3 regions of the Shewanella mangrovisoli genome follow, and region 1 is predicted to be linked to each of the others. Evidence: predicted binding sites of a transcription regulator. Region 1 holds the regulator's gene; each other region holds the start of a gene.
What was found. Region 1 encodes sigma-54, which starts transcription at its own class of promoters, with help from an activator protein. Its sites were predicted from a motif close to GTTGGCACGNNNNTNGNNT; they were not measured.
Positions count from the first base shown of each region.

Region 1 (3,570 bases):
AATTTGCCAGATGAACTTATTAACCAGTGGCTGGCGATTTAAAAACTCTGCCACAGGTTCATCTAAGCCGGTGAGGGGGCGCAACTCAGGCTCCCAATGGGGATTGGGTAAAAAGCGCACATCGAACATAAAGTCGGCTTCGGTTGGCATACCATGCTTAAAACCGAAGGACTCGAAGTTGATCACCAGTTCCTTATCGACACTGCCAAGCAGGATTTGCCGTACTTGGTCGCTGAGTTCATAGATATTCAGATTCGAGGTATCTATGTAGTGATCCATCTGCTGTGACAGGGGCTCGAGCAATTTGCCTTCAAGCTTAATAGCTTCTTGTAGTGATACTCGGCTCTTAGATAAGGGATGTAAGCGCCGAGTCTCGCTGTAGCGCTTTAACAGTACTTTATCGCTGGAATTTAAGAAGAAGCTGGTAAGTTCAGTGCCCTCTGGCAGGCTGGCGAGCTGTTTGACGAGTACCTTGTCTTGCTCCGGCAGGTTACGCACGTCGACGCTGATGGCGACGAGATCGTTACTGCCCTTGAGCTGTTCGAGTAAGCTGCCAATCAGCGGCAAAGGAAGATTATCGACACAATAGTAGCCGAGATCTTCAAGCACTCTCAGTGCGACCGATTTGCCTGAGCCTGAGCGCCCTGACACTATGACCAGTTTCATCCAGTGATTACCTGATAGAGTTCCGTTTCATCATGCGTCTTGCGCAATTGCTTCAATATTTGCTTGTCGCTGAGCTTTTCAGCCATGCAGGACAAAGTGCTTAAGTGCTGTTGACATTGGTCAGCAGGCACCAGCAGCGCAAATAAAATGTCGACAGGTTGTTTATCGATAGCATCAAAGGCTATCGGCTCCTCACATTTCACCAATATGGCTATGGGTTGTGTTATATCGGTTAATCGACCATGTGGAATGGCGATGCCGTTACCTATACCTGTGCTCCCCATCTTTTCGCGCGCCACTAGGCTTTCGAAGATCTCTTGAGATGAGAGGGTGGGGTACTGGGCAGCGGCTAAGTCGCTGATAAGTTCCAGTACCTTTTTCTTACTGCCCGGAGTGGCGCAGGTCGTGCATTCCGGCCGCAGTATGGTACGAAGTTCCATTGCTAGTGTTTTGTTAACTTCTCTTTGTGTTTAATAACCTGACGATCAAGCTTGTCGATCAGGACGTCTATGGCAGCATACATATCTGCATGCTCTGAAGTCGCGAAGACTTCACCACCGGTGAGGTTGATTCTCGCTTCGGCAATTTGTTGCATTTTCTCAACATTGAGCACAACGTGCACATTATTGATCTGTTCGAAATGACGTTCAAGTTTTGAAAACTTTTCCTCAACATAAGCCCGTAACGATTCAGTAATCTCGATATGGTGTCCACTCAGGTTTATTTGCATATAAACGTCCTCCGATTTCCACTTTAGGCTATAAACTTTTACGCTGATTGGAAGGGGGAATAAGCATCGCCTCTCGGTACTTCGCAATGGTTCTGCGCGCAACGTTAATTCCCTGTTCTGCCAGAAGCTGCGCCATCTTGCTGTCGCTTAATGGTTTTTTCTGGTTTTCCGCTGCAACCAGTTTCTTAATGAAGGCTCTGATTGCCGTGGATGAGCACTCACCGCCATCATCAGTCCCGACGTGGCTTGAGAAGAAATATTTTAGTTCAAAAAGTCCCTTTGGGGTATGCATGTATTTTTGTGTGGTCACCCGTGAAATGGTGGACTCATGCATCTCTACCGCCTCGGCGATATCGTTTAGGACCATAGGTTTCATGGCTTCTTCACCGTATTCGAAGAAACCCTGTTGGTATTGCACTATGCAGTTTGCCACCTTGAGCAGTGTTTCGTTACGGCTTTCAAGGCTTTTAATAAACCACTTGGCTTCTTGCAGATGCCCGCGGATAAATTGGCTATCGGCTTGGCTTTTGGTGCTGCGCGCCATGGCTGCATATTGCTGATTTACATTGATTTTTGGCATGCAGTCCGGGTTTAACTCGACCACCCAGCGACCATTTTTCTTCGACACCGACACATCGGGGATGACATATTCTTCATCGACAGGGGTGATGAGCAAACCGGGGCGAGGGTTTAAGGTTTGGATGAGGGCAATGCTCTCGCGCAGATCATCTTCCTTAAGCTTGGTTTTACGCATCAACAACCTAAAGTCGCGGGCAGCGATCAGATCTAAATGATCTTTGATCAACATACGGGCGTTTTCGAGGTGTGGGGTATCTGGCGAAAAATGGGAGAGTTGGATAAGCAGACATTCGCTTAAATCCCTTGCGGCGACACCGACGGGATCGAAGTGTTGAATGCGCTTGAGTACGGCTTCGACTTCATCCAGTTCTATCTCGGGATTGCCCATGGCCTCGAGGATATCTTCAGTACTTTGAGTGAGATAACCTTGATCGTCAATGGCATCAATAATCGCGGTGGCGATGGCTAAATCGGTTTCAGAGAAGGGCGTGAGGTTTTTTTGCCATTCTAAATGTTCGTACAGGCCTTCACTGGTTTCCCCTTGGAAGGGCATGTCATCTTCACGGCTAGCGCCAGAACCTGAGTTTGGCGATGCGGTAAAGACTTCATCCCAAGTGGTGTCCATGGGGAGTTCTTCGGGCAGGGATTCTTTGGTCAGCGACTCGGCAATGTCTACGGTGGAATTATCTTGTTCCTGTGGCTGAGCTGTCGTTTCGCTAAAGTCGGTATCGGCGATATCTTGCTTACGTTCGGTAGGCGCGTCGAATTGCTCCTCTTCCAGCTCGAGAAGAGGATTAGAGTCTAAGGCTTGCTGGATCTCTTGCTGCAGTTCCAATGACGACAATTGCAACAGACGAATGGCCTGTTGAAGTTGTGGCGTCATGGTTAACTGTTGACCCAGTTTGAGCTGGAGTGACGCTTTCATGTTACCGCTGATCCCTACGTTATTATTTTGAATTTAGGCCGCTTGTTATCATATTGATGGCGCTTACTAAGCCAAAATTCAAGGCTAATTGGCTCTGTTTAAGTAACTATAGCCTGAATTGTTCACCTAAGTACACAGCCCTAACTTGCTGATTGTCTAAGATCTCTGCGGGAGTTCCTTCGGCAATCAGGTTTCCGTGACTGACAATGTAGGCATGTTCACAGACGTCTAAAGTCTCGCGCACATTGTGGTCTGTGATCAGTACCCCAAGGCCTCGGCTCTTGAGTTGTTCGATGATTTTCTTGATATCGATAACCGAAATCGGGTCGACACCGGCGAAGGGTTCATCGAGCAGAATAAACTTAGGATTGGCCGCTAAGGCGCGGGCAATTTCGACGCGGCGACGTTCACCGCCCGATAACGACATGCCTTGGCTATCGCGAATATGGGTGATATGGAACTCTTCGAGCAGATGTTCCAGCTCTTCTTCGCGTTGGTCGCGATTGAGCTCTTTACGGGTTTGCAGTACCGCCATGATATTGTCGTGCACTGTCAGCTTGCGAAAGATACTGGCTTCCTGTGGCAGGTAACCAATGCCTTTGCGGGCGCGCAGGTGCATGGGATCGGCGGTTAAATCATCATCGTCGATAAAGATATGGCCTTTATCGCT
Region 1 is NZ_CP080412.1:830,475-834,044, forward strand. It holds gene rapZ (RNase adapter RapZ) at 1-666, opposite strand, end outside; gene ptsN (PTS IIA-like nitrogen regulatory protein PtsN) at 663-1,106, opposite strand; gene hpf (ribosome hibernation promoting factor) at 1,109-1,396, opposite strand; gene K0H60_RS03680 (RNA polymerase factor sigma-54) at 1,425-2,900, opposite strand; gene lptB (LPS export ABC transporter ATP-binding protein) at 3,007-3,570, opposite strand, start outside.

Region 2 (3,570 bases), 2.3 Mb from region 1:
AAGAGCCTTTTACATGGCCGAAGAGTTCACTATCGACCAATTCTGGGCTCAAGGCGCCGCAGTTAATCGCAATATAGGGCTTATTCACCCGCGGGCTGGCTAAGTGAATGGTATTGGCGACCAATTCTTTACCCGCGCCACTCTCACCGATAATCAACACATTGCTCTCGGCGGCCGACACGCGGCGGATAGTGCGATACAAACGGTGCATAGGTAATGAGGAGCCCACCAGCAGACCATATTGATCTAACTCGCTGGCAAAGGGGCGAATGCGCGTCGAGGTATTGGCAACCAGATGCTGGGCAAAATCCGCTAAAGTTTCGCACAACAACGACATATCGATGGGCTTACGGAAATGGTAGCCCGCGTATTTGGACAAGAGTTTATCGAGGTGAGGATTTGGTAGGCCGTCGGAGAGGAAAATAAACTCCACATCAGCAATGGCGCTGGACTCGAGTAAGGCTAAGTAATCTTCACGGCTTAGACGGGGCAGCTCAATGATCGCCACATCGATACGATTGGCCTCCAGCTGAGTAATCCAAGATAAATCATCGGTACTGCGTAGCTTGTTGTAGGTCTGCGCGCCCTCGAGCTGAACTAATGCCTGCTCGGTCTCGAAGTCCTGTAGATGATAGAAAAGCGTTGGTCGGATCATCTTGTGCCACTCCCTGTGAATGAAGCACCACTGTATGCCAGCCGTGAAATTTTAACAATCTCAACGGTAAGAGTTGCCGATAATAAGCAGCCCACTGGCGACAATGGATAAATATCATCAGTTAAATCAAGTCATTAACTTATCATTAAAAAGTGAACGAAATATGCATAGAAGCTGAATGAAGTTGATATTTCCATAAAAAACTTGGGCAATCCGTGTCGGTGGAGCAGCCCAAACTACCACAGGAGGTCGTTATGACGTCTAATGTTGCGCAACATCAGACCGAGCTGAGCGCCGATATTAAGCTGGTTAATGAGTTAATCGAGCTGACGCAAACCGGCGTGGATTTTTATACTCGGGCCAATACTTCAGTCGATGACTACAGCCTAAAACGCATTTTTATCGCCCAAATCAAGACGTACCAAGGAATGCAGGCGCGATTTAGGCAACTGCTCGCCCAAACATTGCAACGGGAGAGCCCTCACTCGGCGCCGCCATCGCAGACTCGGCCCTATGCCGATGTCGATGCTTTACTTATCAAACAACAACTTGCCGATGCTCTCGTCGTGCTCTGTGAGCTTGAGCGTCAACGCCTTAACCACCTCAAACAATTAATCAAAAAAGCCAATCACCCGAGGTTAATCAGCCAATTGGCCGAAGATATTGCCTGGCTACAAATCCATTTGGATACTTTGCACCTGCGCTGCCAAGCCCTGTAAATGCGCCTACACCTCCAAATAACGCGGCCAACTGAGCCGCGTTTTTGTTGCATGCGGTCTGACTGTTTTTAGCGCTTATCCCACTTAAGCCCAATCGCTGAATCACCCTAGGTAATATTTACATTTTGTCGGTAAAAAGCGCCGATTTGGCGATTAAGCCAAACACCTAAAACAAGTTACAAACAACACTTAACCCATTTAAAATCAGTTAGATAAAAATATTGGCACGATTCACGCTTTAGTTCCTTCGAGATAACAACGGAGGATATCATTATGAAAAACACGACAACTTTAGCTTTAACCACCTTACTTGTCGGTTCTATCAGTTTAAATGTGGCCGCCGCACAGGATTGGAAAGACGACGCCAAAGATGCTTGGATCGATGGCAAGGCCGAAACGACTTTGTTGCTCAATACTAATCTCAACTCCTTTGACATTATGACCGACGTGAAAAACGGCCATGTCACCTTAACCGGTCAAGTGGAGAGCAGTGTCGATAAGGCGCTCGCCGCTGAGCTCATCAAAAGCTTAGATGGTGTAAAAGGGGTCGATAACAAATTAACCGTGATGAATGAAGACCAAGGCACCAGTGAGGTGGTGAAGACCCTAACCGACTCTAAGGTCGCAACGGTCGTGAAAACCCGTCTGTTGTTCTCGACCGACGTATCGGGCACCCAAATTAATGTCGATGTTGCCGATGGCGTAGTGACCTTACAGGGTGAAGTGGCTAGCGATGCCGAGCGTCAATTAGCCCTGACCATTGCTAAAAATACCGATGATGTGAAAAAGGTCGTCGATAAGATCAAAGTCAAAACCTCATAATGGTCCTGACATGCAGCCCTTGCTAATTCAGCACTTGCCAATTCAACGCTTGATATTAGTCACTCGGGCAAAAATCACAAAACCAGCTTCGGCTGGTTTTGTTTTATCGGTGCGATGCCATATTAATCATGCCTTAGGCTTCAGCTTCCTGTTCGATGCAGAAGCTAAACTCATAAAAATGTTGGCCATTTTCGATGCTTATCGCCATAGTGCCATATAACCCCACCAGTTCACCCGCACCTGAATGGGGGACAACCTCAAGGTGTAATCGGTTTTGACCATCAGTCATAATGCCAAAATGTTGCAGCACAAAACTGCCCTGTCTGCCGCACAGTTTACCTACGACTTGCTCTATCGCTACATAACCCGCCGAGCCTTTTACCGCCGTCATGGCACTGAGCATTTCGCCTTGGCTGCGAGCTTCTAGCTCACCATAAAAGCTTTTATCTAAGGTCATTCTGCCCAAGTTCACGCCCCCCACACCTGTGGCATAGGCACTCTCGGGATTGAGCTTAACATCAAATTTGCCCGTGACTTTGGTCATTTCCATGACTCGCTCCTTGTTTTAATTTTATGCTTTATGCCAAAACCTTAGCTTTCCCAGCCGCTAGGTGAAATAAATACCTCAGCCGTAGCTGAGGTAAAATTAACTTAGCATAAGCCCAGATATAAACCTAATACAGTGCTTTAATTTCCGTTTCACTCACACCGACTTCAAGGGTTTTAGCCACGTTAGGCTCCTCGGCCATAGGTTGGTCAGCCGCCCTATCGCGGTAGGTAATAGCGACTTTAAACGGCGCCTCAAAGGGATACACGGGTTCAATACTATCGACTTCGATGCGATCACCAATAAACACACTGCCTAAGTGCACTAATCGATTTTGAGCATAATCTAAGCTAAACAAGCCAAGGTACCAAAATACCCCCGAACCTTGGTTTGTGACGATATAAGGCGCCACAAAGGGCATGGTTTGCTGCTTAGGATCGTCCTGTAATGTCGCATCGCTTTGGGTATCGGGCTCTAATGCGGGGTCAAAATTAAGCGGTGTGATCCGCAGATAATCCAGCAATACCCTTCCCTTTTCATCACCTTGTTGATAATCCCCCAGCGCAAATTCCGTTTGCTTGATTTTAATAAAGTGCGTCAATACCACGGGCAGTTGGCTATCGGGCAGCTTCACTTCAAAGGGATTGGCCGTATTTAAGCTAAAGAGTTTCAGCATCACCTCGGAGGCATTCGCCACCGGTTTGACCTCGCTTGGCACCACAGATTCGATGGCATCTTCACTGGAAGATAATGCCGCCTCTTTGGCTTTTGCCTTTGCATCGGCCTGCGCCATGGCCTCATCGTATTGCAGCACTTGGCCATCTTCC
Region 2 is NZ_CP080412.1:3,262,641-3,266,210, forward strand. It holds gene K0H60_RS14345 (sigma-54 interaction domain-containing protein) at 1-655, opposite strand, end outside; gene K0H60_RS14350 (hypothetical protein) at 910-1,374, shown strand; gene K0H60_RS14355 (BON domain-containing protein) at 1,648-2,196, shown strand; gene K0H60_RS14360 (DUF3224 domain-containing protein) at 2,330-2,746, opposite strand; gene K0H60_RS14365 (hypothetical protein) at 2,871-3,570, opposite strand, start outside.
Region 2: the regulator sigma-54 is predicted to act here: its motif matches at 1,595-1,613, upstream of K0H60_RS14355 (BON domain-containing protein).

Region 3 (3,570 bases), 2.3 Mb from region 1:
TTGACTCGATCAGATTTTGGCTTTCATGGCTTAGCTGAATGTCGGCGATAGCCACCATAGGTTTACCCTTGGCGTTTAGCCATGACAACTCATAGGCCGTCCAGATATCGGCTCCGTGGAAAGGCAAACTTTCCGCCGTGAGGTTGATAGCGTTACGGTTAAGTGAGCGAGGAACCCCTTGCAGCAGCGACGCATCATACTCGGCTTGGTAATCCGTGGCTTTACCTAAGGTTAGGCCGGCAAGCTCTTTTGCATCACTATAGGGATCGTGATTGTGTGTCATCAATACTGTTTCCATGTCAAAATAGGCGCACATTATACCCGAAATTGGATTGTGCTTAAGTGTCTTGTCTGCCTGCTCTCGATAAATTTTTAGATAATTACCATCGATCCTATCTATCAACTTTAGGCGAATTACCGCGATATTACCCGCAGGGTGAGCCATCTTTGTGTATTCAAGGTGAGTTTGATGAATCATCCGACGAGGCGGTGTCTTGGCTCCCGGTTAAGCGTGAACAGCTAGGCAGTTTTGCGAATGTTGAACATGCGCTTGAGCTAGCATTATGGCCGGATATCAATCACTTTTATGGTGAATATTTTGCAGCGCCCGTGTTGTTTGATTCACCATGGGGCACGGGCGAATTGCTGCAGGTATGGAACGAGGCGGATTTTGATGCCCTGCAGCAAAATATCATCGGCCACTTAATGATGAAGCAAAAGCTCAAGCAACCAGCAACTTGGTTTATTGGTTTGCTGGATGAGGGCGATAAGATGCTAACCGTTGATAATGCCGATGGTAGTGTCTGGGTTGAAATCCCCGGCGAGCTTCCCTCCATTCAATTGGCGTCGAGTTTAGCTGAATTTATTGAGGCCTTATCGCCACGTATCGCGCCGCCCGTGAAACATGAAGAATTGCCTATGCCAGCGCTCGAACATCCGGGGATTTTTGCCAGCTTTAAACGTATGTGGCACAACCTGATAGGTAAGCGTTAAGCGCGGGGAAATGTTGCAAAGGTCTCTTGAAAAGCCTCTTGCAAACCTGTTTCGCAAACTCGGCTCGGCAATTTTGCCTGCCGAGTTTGCGCTTTAGCATAGGGCGTTATTGATGGTCCCAAGACAAGTTAGATACTATGCGGCAAGGTTCGCAGCGAAAGTGGAACATATCTAATAGCGGCTCATCGAGTTTCCAGTCGTGACTGCCACAGCGTGGGCAGGGGCGAGCTAACTCGGATTGCAGATCCTGTCCTCCAACGCGATACAAATAATAGTAAGTGGGGATTTTGGTCAGGTATTCGATTCGGCCGCGTAAATCCCAACCTCTCCTAAATAAATCACTGCTAGGGCTGGATAATTCTTCCAGCGCGGCAAATTCTGCCTTAGTGGCTGCCGCCATTTGTAACTCATCACAGGCTTGCCACTCGGTTTGCCAGCGGATCACCCGTTTATGGTCACCATTAAAGGTGGCGGGGATTTGGTACAGCGGAATGGGCAATAGGTTATCGCCACTTCGCAGGGGCGAGCACATATGCACATAGCTAGTGTACAGCAGCTGCCAGCTGGGTGACTCAGTGTTACTCACCTCAGAATTAATATCCTGACCGATAAATTTTTCGCGTGGCGCCAGTAGCTTAGCCTCGGTTAATTCCGCCAGCGCTTTTTTCACCCAAGGGCTGTGATAGCGATGATTCAAACTGTTTTTTTCAGGCATGAGTAAGCGTACTCGAAATTCGCCCTCATTAAAGGCCACGGCAAATTCGCGGCCGAGGATTTGGCCATTAGCGCGGTAGGCTTCGAGTAATTGATTGATGGCACGTTCTGCCGCACTGATGGTGGTATCGGCAAAGCATTCAAAGCGTAATTCGGTGACAAACATTAAGCGGATTTTCCTTGGGATTCGAGTTGACTGACACGTTGTTTCAGCTCGATAAGTTCATTTTTGAGTTGCATGATCTCGTTGCTTTTTAACGTGAGGGCCTGCTCAATGCCCTGTTGTAACAGGGCTAACTGTTGCGCCAGTGTGGCGACTGTGAGTGGCGAAGCTTCGGCGGTATGTGTCTCTTCAACCATGGGCTGTGATTGGGTCGCTAAACGCTCACGCTCGGCTTTAGGTATCGATTTAAACTGCTGTAATCCTTGGATTAACAGCGGCATAGGGATTTTGTTACCGACGCGGCTTTTTATCAGGGCAAGGCTAGGGGTTTTACCGCTGGCTTCGAGTGCGCACGCTGCTGCTAACACTTGGTCAATCGGACTCATAATAAGTGAAATTCCTTAATCTATATCGTGTTTTTCACTAACTTACTGTGGCGTGGTTATTTTAGTTCTTATAAATCAATATATTGCTGTTTGGCATTGATTTTGCTTTTTAAGCATTTTTATAACAAGTACACAGGAAGTCATAATATGAACGCAAATATTAATCGCAAACTCATCGCGGTCACGTTTTTAGGGTTAGCAAGCTTAGGTCTTAGCGGTTGTGTGGTCAATGTCGGCGACAGTGAATCTAAGTGGGATAGCAACGAATCTTGGGAAAAAACACAGGACAAAAACCGCAATAATCTGACTAAGCTCAGCCTTGGCATGAGTAAAGACCAAGTGATGACCCTAATGGGCGCCTCGGACTTTAGCGAGTCTTATCTGCAACAGAAAGACGGCCAAGCCGATAAAGAAGTGTTGGTACTCTTCTATCGCACCCAGCATACCCACAGCGACGGTAAAACCACTAAGGATGAATGCACACCAATCGTCTTAAGTAACAGTGTACTGGTCGGTTGGGGCGACACCGCCTACAGCAAAATTTAACGACTCAACGCAACTCGCCATTAAGTGATTCAGTGTCAGCCCTAAGCCATTAGGGCTTTCTTAATTGCACATCGAGCTGCTCGATAAGTTCGGTCCACTGGGCATCGGCCTCTAATGCCTCGGTCAGAAAACTCTTTTGCGCCTGCGTCCAAAACGGGGCTTCGGTTAAGTGTGTCTCTGGGGGAAGTTGATGGGTCGCAATAAACTGGTTGATGGCTTGAGCTTGATTGGCTAATCCCAACTGTTCAAATAGATGACTCAAATCGACTGGCGTGGTATCCATGCTCGCATCCTCTCTGTGTGCCTTTATCTAGGGTATGCAACTCACTGAAAAATGCAATCTATGATTAAAATTTGCACTTTTTTGTTTCCTTGATACAGTGATTATTACTCCTAAGAGTGTGATCTAAATCAAGGAATTCTAATAATGGACAATAATACCTTGGATGAGTGCCGTGCAGTTTATCTCACCGCCGAAGATTTACGCCTCGCCGCTTCGATTCTCTACAACGCCTATCATGACGATCCTTTCTTTGTGGATGCCTTATCCACTTCAGACAAATTCGCCTACGAACAAAAATTACGTGCCGCAATCCGCGAAGAGTTGAATGCGCTCTGGCAGGAGAAGCAAGCCTTAATCGGGCTGTTTGACCAAACGCGCTTAGTCGGTGTTGCCTGTGTGGTCACCCAGGAAGTACCCCTCGGGGAGGGCCGCTATTGGCACTGGCGACTCAAGATGTTGCTTGGTACGGGCTGGCAATCGACCCA
Region 3 is NZ_CP080412.1:3,231,667-3,235,236, reverse strand. It holds gene queF (NADPH-dependent 7-cyano-7-deazaguanine reductase QueF) at 1-283, opposite strand, end outside; gene syd (SecY-interacting protein) at 343-993, shown strand; gene K0H60_RS14265 (Zn-ribbon-containing protein) at 1,100-1,873, opposite strand; gene K0H60_RS14260 (hypothetical protein) at 1,873-2,256, opposite strand; gene K0H60_RS14255 (DUF3192 domain-containing protein) at 2,404-2,802, shown strand; gene K0H60_RS14250 (DUF2789 domain-containing protein) at 2,852-3,085, opposite strand; gene K0H60_RS14245 (GNAT family N-acetyltransferase) at 3,230-3,570, shown strand, end outside.
Region 3: the regulator sigma-54 is predicted to act here: its motif matches at 2,346-2,364, upstream of K0H60_RS14255 (DUF3192 domain-containing protein).